Regions from separate parts of the Comamonas sp. Y33R10-2 genome, predicted to be linked through region 2. Evidence: predicted binding sites of a transcription regulator. Region 2 holds the regulator's gene; the other holds the start of a gene.
The links. The regulator FNR, encoded in region 2, switches genes on or off when oxygen is low (the NO sensors DNR and NnrR bind a similar motif). The targets are predictions, from matches to a motif close to TTGATNNNNATCAA.
Positions count from the first base shown of each region.

Region 1 (4,805 bases), 560 kb from region 2:
TATTCGGCGTCAGCTCACTGGGCTTGAGCATGACGCGGTTACCCGCAGCAAGGGCGGTAATTACTGGGGCCAGAGACAGCTGCACTGGATAGTTCCAAGGCGAGATGATGCCCACCACACCCAATGGCTGGCGCTCTATCCACGCCTTGCCGGGCTGGAGCATCAGCGGTGTGCTGACGCGCTGACGCTTGCTCCATTGAGGTAGACGTTTGAGCGTGTGCTTGAGCATATTGCGCACCAGCATCAAGTCCAGCATCTCGGTCCAGCGCTCAGAGCGCACGCCAAAATCTTGCTCTACTGCCGCGCACAGTGCTGGGCCATTTTCATCCAGCATCTTTTGCAGCCGCAGCAATCGCTCGCGCCGCACTAGCAAAGGTACATCGACCTGCGCGCGGCTGGCTTGATATTGCAAGTCAAAAATGCGATGCAAGTCCATATTGTTCATACCTGTCTGAAATTTCAAAAAACACTGCTGTCACGATAACGCGAGTCTGCATGACTGACGAGTAAATGACGCGTAAATGATGAGTAAGTGCCGCGTAAAAAAAGAGCCTGATGCAACACTGCACAGGCTCTTTTGTAGGGTCGCATCAGCGGATTGAATTAACGGCTTGAATGAGTCGCTAATTTACCTGTTCAACTTACGACTATTGCACCTCACGGGGCTGCACATCGGTCACCTCGCCAGCGCCTGTGAGAACGCCGCGGCGCGAGCGCGCTTCACGCGCCTCTTGCTTGGCTTCGGTATTGCCCGAGGACGACTGCGCCATCCATTCTGAGCCAGAGCGGTACACCGTCTGCCAGCCCGCAAATGGACTCATAGGCCCCATGCTCATCGCAACAACGGGCTGCCCGGTGAGCTTGGCCCACACAGCACGCACACCCCATACCAAGGCAATCAGACTGGCCACAGCCATCAAGCATAAGAAGAACACCAAGCCCACCAGCATCAGCACGATGCGGACGGCCCAGCGAGTTGCAGTGGTGGCGAAATCGTTCAAAGTAATACCTTTCTATGCGTTCAGCCCTCAGGACTCGCCTGAGGATTCGAACCTAAACACCCCAGGATCAGTCACTGGGTCTACTGTCACCGCAATCGTACTCTTGGGCGGGAACTTTCCTTCGAGTAACAACTTAGACAAAGGGTTTTCAATACGCTGCTGGATGGCACGCTTGAGCGGACGAGCACCAAACACCGGATCAAAACCAACCTTAGCCAGCTCAGCCAATGCCTGCTCGGACACCTGAATGCTCAACTCCATACGCTGCAAGCGGCTTTCCAGCAACTTCAACTGAATCTTGGCAATCGCCTCGATGTTCTTTGCATCCAGTGCATGGAAGACCACGGTTTCATCGATGCGATTGAGGAATTCGGGTCGGAAATGGTTTTTTAGTTCCCCCCAAACCGCTTCTTTCACATCATCCGCATCCTCACCCACCATGGCTTGAATCAAATGTGAACCAATGTTGCTGGTCATCACGATCACAGTGTTCTTGAAGTCCACCGTACGGCCTTGACCATCGGTCAAGCGGCCATCGTCGAGCACCTGCAACAAAACGTTGAAGACATCGGGGTGAGCCTTTTCCACCTCATCGAGCAGCAGCACGCTATAGGGCTTGCGGCGCACAGCTTCTGTCAGATAGCCGCCCTCTTCGTAGCCCACGTACCCGGGTGGCGCACCAATCAAGCGGGCCACAGAGTGCTTTTCCATGAACTCGCTCATGTCAATACGCACCAAGTGATCTTCGCTATCAAACAAGAAGCCCGCCAGCGCCTTGCACAGCTCGGTCTTGCCCACACCCGTAGGGCCTAGGAACAGGAAGGAACCTGTGGGGCGATTCGGATCAGACAGGCCCGAGCGCGAGCGGCGGATGGCGTTGGAAACTGCAGCAATCGCCTCTTCCTGACCCACCACACGGTCGTGCAGCTTGGTTTCCATCTGCAGCAGCTTGTCTTTTTCACCCTGCATCATCTTGGCCACAGGAATTCCCGTGGCGCGGCTGACCACTTCGGCAATTTCTTCTGCGCCCACTTGCGTGCGCAGCAGCTTGTTGGCCTTGCCTGCGCCAGGTCCGGCTTCCTTGGCCTGTGCTTCGTGCAGCTGTTTATCCAGCGCGGGCAGCTTGCCGTATTGCAGCTCAGCCACCTTGTTGAAGTCACCCTTGCGCTTGAACTCTTCAATCTGAATGCGCAACTGATCAATTTCCTTACGGATTTGCTCAGAGCCCAGCGCGCTGGCTTTTTCGGCCTTCCAGATTTCTTCCAAATCGGCGTATTCACGCTCCAGCTTTTCGAGTTCTTCCTCGATCAGTTGCAGGCGCTTTTGCGAGGACTCGTCCTTCTCGCGCTTCATGGCTTCGCGCTCGATCTTGAGCTGAATCATGCGACGCTCAAGCTTGTCCATCACCTCGGGCTTGGAATCCATCTCTATCTTGATCTTGGCCGCAGCCTCGTCGATCAAGTCAATGGCCTTGTCTGGCAAAAAGCGATCGGTGATGTAGCGGTGGCTCAGCTCTGCTGCAGCAACGATAGCGGGGTCCGTAATATCGACGTTGTGGTGCGCCTCATACTTCACCTGCAAGCCGCGCAAGATGGCGATGGTGTCTTCCACCGATGGCTCGCCCACCAATACTTTTTGAAAGCGGCGCTCCAGCGCAGCATCTTTTTCAATGTACTTGCGGTATTCGTCCAGCGTGGTGGCGCCCACGCAGTGCAGCTCCCCACGCGCCAAAGCGGGCTTGAGCATATTGCCGGCATCCATCGCACCTTCAGCCTTGCCTGCGCCCACCATGGTGTGAATTTCGTCAATGAACAAGATGACGCGGCCTTCTTCCTGCGCCAGCTCTTTAAGCACAGATTTCAGGCGCTCTTCAAAATCGCCACGGTACTTAGCTCCGGCCAGCAGGCCCGCCATGTCCAGCGATAGCACGCGCTTGTTCTGCAGGCTCTCGGGCACTTCACCGGCCACGATGCGCTGAGCTAGGCCTTCCACAATAGCCGTCTTGCCCACACCGGGCTCGCCAATCAGCACAGGATTGTTCTTGCTGCGGCGCTGCAGCACCTGAATGGCGCGGCGTATTTCATCGTCACGGCCAATGACCGGGTCCAGCTTGCCCATGCGGGCACGCTCGGTCAGGTCCATGGTGTATTTTTTCAGCGCTTCGCGCTGGCCTTCGGACTCCGCACTGTCCACATTCTGGCCACCGCGCACCACGTTAATCGCGCCTTCCAAGCTGGACTTGCTCACGCCACTTTGCTTGAGCAAGGCACCGGCACGCGTCGCCGAGGCAGCGCTGTCGGCCAGCGCCAGCAAAAACAGCTCGCTCGCAATGAACTGATCACCACGCTTGAGTGCTTCTTTTTCTGTAGCTTGTAGCAAGCGGCCTAGCTCGCTACCCACTTGCACATCGCCTTGCTGCTGCACGCGCGGCAGGTCGCCCATGGCCTGCTCGGCCAAGCTCTTGAGCTGCTGCACATTGCCACCGGCACGCTGCAACAGGGCGCGCGGGCCGTCATCTTGGCGCAGCATGGCCACCAGCAGGTGCAGCGGGTCGATGGTGGATTGATCCGCACCTAGCGCCAAAGACTGCGCATCGGCCAGAGCTTCCTGGAATTTGGTCGTCAGTTTGTCAATTCGCATGATGTGCTTTCGCTCCAATCAGATTCGTTGCGATTTATCTGATAGCCATGCGGTGATTTTCAAGACCAGAGCCTGCAACAAAAATAGGAAAACAGCCCAAAGAGCAAGCTGATTTGCGCTAAATCAACAAACAGGCCAAGCCAGCAATCACTCAAAAAACATAGCTAAAAGTCAATAATGCATAAGGACATGAAGCTGTTTTTATTCAAAAAACTCTAACTCAGTGAGTCGTTGGCAGAAAACAGCAAGCTCACTCAGAAAATCACTTCCACCTTGCCAGCGCATCTTCATCGCTAACTCGCGCATCCACCCAGCGGGCGCCCTGCTCGGTTTGCTCTTTTTTCCAGAAGGGCGCTTCGGACTTGAGGTAATCCATGATGTATTCGCAGGCCTCAAAAGACTTGCCGCGGTGGGCGCTGGTCACTGCAACTAAAACAATTTGATCCATAGGCTGCAGCAGGCCAATGCGGTGAATGACACGCGCCCCAAAGATGCCAAAGCGCTCTACCGCCTTGTCAATGATGGCTTCTATGCTTTTCTCGGTCATGCCGGGGTAATGCTCCAGCTCCATGCTGCTGACGGCATCGCCCTCATTGCGGTCACGCACCGTGCCCACAAAGCTGCAAACAGCACCTACTCGCGCATCGCCCGCTCGCAGGGCCGCGATTTCGGCGCTTAGGTCAAAGTCTTGGTTTTGGATAGATACACGTGCAGCAGTCATGCCTGCATTGTCGCAGGCCAGCATGGTCATGCGCTGCGCATTAGCATTGGGCCATGCCCGCGCAAACCATCAATCTCCCTGAGTACAGCCTGTACCCGTCGCCTCGTAACGAGCACCGAATGATCTTTGAACATCAGATCTTCGTGCCCTATGCCTATGAGCTGATTCACCTGCCTGACTACAACTTCAAAGGCAAAGCCAGCTTGTTTGCCGCCCACCGCAAAGCAGATAAGAAGTCTGGTCAGCTCATTACCTGCGAGCTTGCCGACGATCTGGCGCGCTTTGAGCGCCTGTTTGAGCCTAGCTAAAAAGGCAAGCTCAGATGGACGACACCAGCCAGATTCAGCCGCCGCCCAGTTTTGCGGACTTGTTTCGCACTCGCAGCGGCAAGCTGTCTGCCTCCATTGACGAGGTGGTGCAGCGCTATGAGCTGTGTGAAGACC
Region 1 is NZ_CP079925.1:562,138-566,942, reverse strand. It holds gene KUF54_RS02450 (coniferyl aldehyde dehydrogenase) at 1-445, opposite strand, end outside; gene KUF54_RS02445 (hypothetical protein) at 648-1,001, opposite strand; gene clpB (ATP-dependent chaperone ClpB) at 1,029-3,641, opposite strand; gene KUF54_RS02435 (molybdenum cofactor biosynthesis protein MoaE) at 3,904-4,362, opposite strand; gene KUF54_RS02430 (hypothetical protein) at 4,416-4,670, shown strand; gene KUF54_RS02425 (hypothetical protein) at 4,685-4,805, shown strand, end outside.
Region 1: clpB (ATP-dependent chaperone ClpB) is a predicted target of FNR. The motif match lies at 3,755-3,768, and genes of this name have one in related genera.

Region 2 (4,805 bases):
TTACCGCGTGGCCATGCAAATGGGCGGCGCTATGGGGTCTTACAAGGACGCCAATGGCCAGACCAAGCGCTTGCGCGGCTCGGTGGATGACGTGGTCAAGCAAATGCCTGCGGACGCTAAGGACGTACGCGTGACTGAGAACCAGCGCCGTATGGAGACCTTTGTGTCGCTAGGCAAGCCTTCGGCCATTACGCTGACGGGCAAGGGCTTGGAGCTCAAGCCTGTGACCCACCCCAACGACTTGGTGGCCAGCGAAGAAGCCACGTTTGAGTTCCACATCGACGGCAAGCCTGCTGCCGATCTGGAGCTGGAGCTGGTGGCCGATGGCATTCGCTACCGTGACAGCGTGGACGCTATGAAGCTCAAGACTGACGCCAAGGGTCAAGTCAAGGTCAAGTTCCCTCGCGCGGGTCTGTTCTGGCTCAATACCGATGCCACCGATAACAAGACCAGCGTTGCCAAGGCGACAGAGCGCCGCCTGAGCTACATCGCCACGCTGGAAGTGCTGCCTTAAAGTTAGCAGCTCTAAGTGCTGTTTTAAGCTTTGATGCCTGAGATGCAAGCAACACGCGCCCGCTTTGGGCGCGTCGTTGTTTCCGCCTGATCTGTTCTGCCCCTAACGAGCCATGACCTCCACACCGCGCGTGCGCTTTGATGCCAGTCTTTGGAAGCTGTCTTCGTCGGCGCAATCTTCAGCGCCCTCAGTACATTCAGCGCAGCCGGTGAACTTTGCTGTGCAGCGCTGGCAGTCAGCCAATTTGCAGCATCAGCAAGATGGGCGTATTCACCGCTTGGCGGGTGAGACGATGGGCTCGCACTGGTCGCTGCGGCTTGCCAATCCTGATTACCTGCCGGTGGAACCGGTGCAAGCCTTACTGAAGCAGGTGTTTGATGAAGTCATTGCCCAGATGAGTAACTGGGAGGCGGATTCGGTCATTAGCCGCTTTAATCAGTCAAAACCCGGTCAAGTCCATTTAGCACCTAGAGAGTTTGCTCATGTTTTAGATGCAGCTTTGCACTGGGCTAAGTTGTCGGGCGCAGCTATGGACCCGAGCATGGGCGCGCTGGTGTCGCTGTGGGGGTTTGGCCCGCGCCAAAATCCGCTGCAGCCTCATCAAGGGCAAACGCCAGCCGTTGAGGTGATTGAGCGGCTGCTGCAAACCAGCGGCTATCAGCACTTGGATTGGAATGCGCAGACCCAGCAGTTGCGCCAGCCGGGTGGGCTGGAACTAGACTTTTGCGGCATTGCCAAAGGCTTTGCCGTGGACTGGGCAGTGCAAAAGCTGCAAGCCGCAGGCTGGGCTGCGGGTCTCTTAGAAATTGGCGGCGAGCTGCGTACTTGGGGTCAGCGCCCTGATGAGCGCGCATGGCAGGTGCAACTAGGTGCGGGCAATGGCACTACAGATGCAGCTCAGCCTTTGGTGGTGAGCATCAAAGATGGCGCTTTTGCGACCTCGGGGGATTTGTGGCATCAGTTCAGCGTGGATGGGCGGCGTTATTCGCACACGCTAGATCCGCGCACGGGCTGGCCCGTGACGCATGATCTGGCCAGCGTCACCGTGTTTCATCCCGAGTGCATGCATGCCGATGCCTTGGCGACGGTGCTCACGGTACTGGGGCCGCAAGAAGGCATGGACTTTGCGCGCCAGCATGCGATTGCGGCGGTGCTGATCTCTCATGCCAATGAGACTGGGGCAAGCACAGCGGTGCTGAAGACGCCAGCCTGGATCAATCAATTTGGGGCATGACTGTGGAATGGATTTTGACGCCAGAGCGTATCTCTGGTGCTATTGGTTTAATAGCTGCTTATGCTGGTCTTTGCTGGGGCATTGCCGCCAAAGTGCGCAAACAGCGCAAGGCAGAGGATGAAGAAAACAGCGCGCCGCAAGGTAATGTGCAAGCACCTGCCGTGTTGGTGGCGTATGCCAGCCAGACCGGGCAAGCCGAAGCGCTGGCCCGTGCCACCGCCCACATGCTGGTCAGCGGCGGTTTGCAGGTGCGCCTGCTGCCCGTGCAAAAGCTGACTGAAGACCTTTTGCAGCAGCACATGCAAAGCCTGTGGGTGTTATCCACCACGGGCGAGGGCGATGCGCCTGATCACGCGTTGGGCTTTGTGCAAGGTCTGCTGGCCTCAAAACTTCAGCTGGAGTGGCACCAAAGTGTGGTGCTGGCGCTGGGCGACAGCGAATATCAAGAGTTCTGCGCTTTTGGCACTGAGGTGCATGAGTGGCTGAAGGCCAGCGCTGAAAACAGCGATTCAAGCAGTGATGCAAACGGCGATTCAAGCAGTGATGCAAACGGCGATTCAAGCAGTGGATCGAGCAGCGAGCTGATCTGCGTAGACAACATGAATGCCCAGAGCCTGCAGGCTTGGCAAGCGCGCGTCGGGGCGCTTCGCCAGCAATTGTTGGGAGAATCCGCTGCGCAGGACTCTGACGCTGACTGGTTGCAAACGCCAGCCAGCGTGCCGTTTGTGCTGGCGCAGCGCCGTTTGCTCAATCCCGGTAGTCAAGGCGGGGCGCTGTACCAGCTCGATTGGGTGCCGCAGGCGGGTGCGTTGCCGCATTGGGAATCTGGCGACCTGGTCTCGCTGTGCGTGCCCGCCGATCCTGAACGTGCGCGGGACTATTCCATCGCTTCTATCGTGGCTGACGGCAGCTTGCAGATGCTGGTGCGCCAAAGCGTGCGAGACGATGGCTCGCCCGGTTTGGCCTCTGACTGGCTATGCCGCGGCATAGCGCTGGGCGATGTGCAGGCGATAACGGTGCGCGCGCACAGCGGTTTTAGGCTGGGTGATAACGCACAACGGCCGCTGATTTTGATTGGCAATGGTTCGGGCCTTGCAGGCTTGCTCAGCCACATCAAAGCCCGCGTGCAGCAGGGCCGCAGCGACCAATGGTTGATGTTTGGCGAGCGCAGCCCTCTGCATGACGCGATATGTGCCGAGCAACTGGCCCAATGGGTGCAAGGCGGTCATCTGGCGCGACTGGATCAGGCTTGGTCGCGCAACAGTGATAGCGGCAAAGAATCGCACTATGTACAGGACTTGCTGCATATCCATGCCAATGAGCTGCTGCGCTGGGTGGAGCAGGGCGCGGCTATCTATGTTTGCGGAAGCTTAAATGGCATGGGTCAAGGGGTACACCAGACGCTGCAAGCCATTTTGGGCGAGGCCAAGGTCGATGCGTTGCTGGCCCAAGGTCGCTACCGCCGCGACGTCTACTGATTGGGGCGGGTACAGCTTGGCGGCTGTTGCCTCAGCCCGGTTTGAGAGCCGCCACCCAAGGCGGCTCATATTGACGGTGTAGCCGCTCTAAAGTGCAGACTCGGGTGGGTTTAGCGGCTCTTAATCACTGGCATTGCTGGCTGTTGACGATGCGCTTGAGCGCTTCGGTATCCAGAATGCGAACGTGGCGCTGCTTGACATCCAAAATGCCATCTTCGGCGAATTTGGAGAAGGTGCGGCTCACGGTCTCGAGCTTGAGTCCCAAGTAGCTGCCAATTTCTTCGCGCGTCATTCGCAGGACCAGCTCTGACTTGGAAAAACCACGGGCGGCCAGGCGTTGCACAAGGTTCAGCACGAATGCGGCGAGGCGCTCTTCAGCGCGCATGCTGCCCAGCAAGAGCATCACACCGTGCTCGCGCACGATTTCTCGGCTCATGACTTTGTGCACATGGTTTTGCAGGGCCGTGACTTCGCGGGAGAGTTGCTCGAGCTTGTCAAAAGGCATGACGCAAACTTCAGCGTCTTCCAGCGCCACCGCATCACAAGTGTGGTGGTCGTTGACGATGCCATCAAGCCCAATAATTTCGCCCGCCATTTGAAAGCCAGTGACTTGGTCGCGGCCATCTTCTGTTGCAACGCTGGTCTTGAAGAAGCCGGTGCGAATCGCGTACAGCGAGGTGAAATCTTCGCCGTTGCGAAACAGCAGTCCACCGCGCTTGATCTTGCGACGCGTGGCCACAATCTCATCAATGCGCTCCAGTTGCTCGTCGTCCAAGCCCATGGGCATGCACAGTTCGCGGAGGTTGCAGTTGGAGCAGGAGGCTTTGATGGTCTGAAGATTCATGGGCTTTAGCTACGGCACTGACAAACTCGGGTGAGAAAATCGCGCCGTTCATAGACCTCGTATTGGGTGATGAGATAGATCAAATTGTCGCAGCACTTGCCTTGATTTCTCTTGATTTTCATCAAGGACAGGGCGAAAGCCTTGGGGCACATTGTTCATATTCATTCAAAACCATGCGCTCCTGCCTCAAGGTGCTGATGTTTAAGGGCTCTGATGGCCTTGTTTTATCAGTCTTTAGTGAGGTGTGTGCGCGCACTGACGAGTAGTTATGACCGCTGTAACGCCCGAATTACTGAACCGCTTTGATATCCCTGGGCCGCGCTACACATCGTTCCCAACAGCCGACCGTTTTGTTGAGGCTTTTGGAGCTGAAGACTACATTTTGGCATTGGAGCAGCGAAAAGCACACACCGGTGCGCTTGCTTTGCCACTGTCCGTCTATGTGCATGTGCCATTTTGCGAGTCCCTTTGCTACTACTGCGCCTGCAACAAAATCGTGACCAAGCACCACGAAAAAGCGGCGGAATATTTGGACTATCTGGCGCGTGAGTTAGCCATGCACACCGCGCACTGCGGCAAGGGTCAGCTGGTCAGCCAGTTGCATCTGGGTGGCGGTACACCCACTTTCTTCAGCGATGCCGAGTTGCAACAATTGATGGCGCTAATGCGCGAGCATTTCAAGCTCGATGCAGCGGGCGAGTATTCGATTGAGGTCGATCCACGCACGGTCAGCAA
Region 2 is NZ_CP079925.1:1,123,770-1,128,574, forward strand. It holds gene KUF54_RS05090 (DUF4198 domain-containing protein) at 1-514, shown strand, start outside; gene KUF54_RS05095 (FAD:protein FMN transferase) at 627-1,748, shown strand; gene KUF54_RS05100 (sulfite reductase subunit alpha) at 1,745-3,226, shown strand; gene fnr (fumarate/nitrate reduction transcriptional regulator Fnr) at 3,351-4,070, opposite strand; gene hemN (oxygen-independent coproporphyrinogen III oxidase) at 4,339-4,805, shown strand, end outside.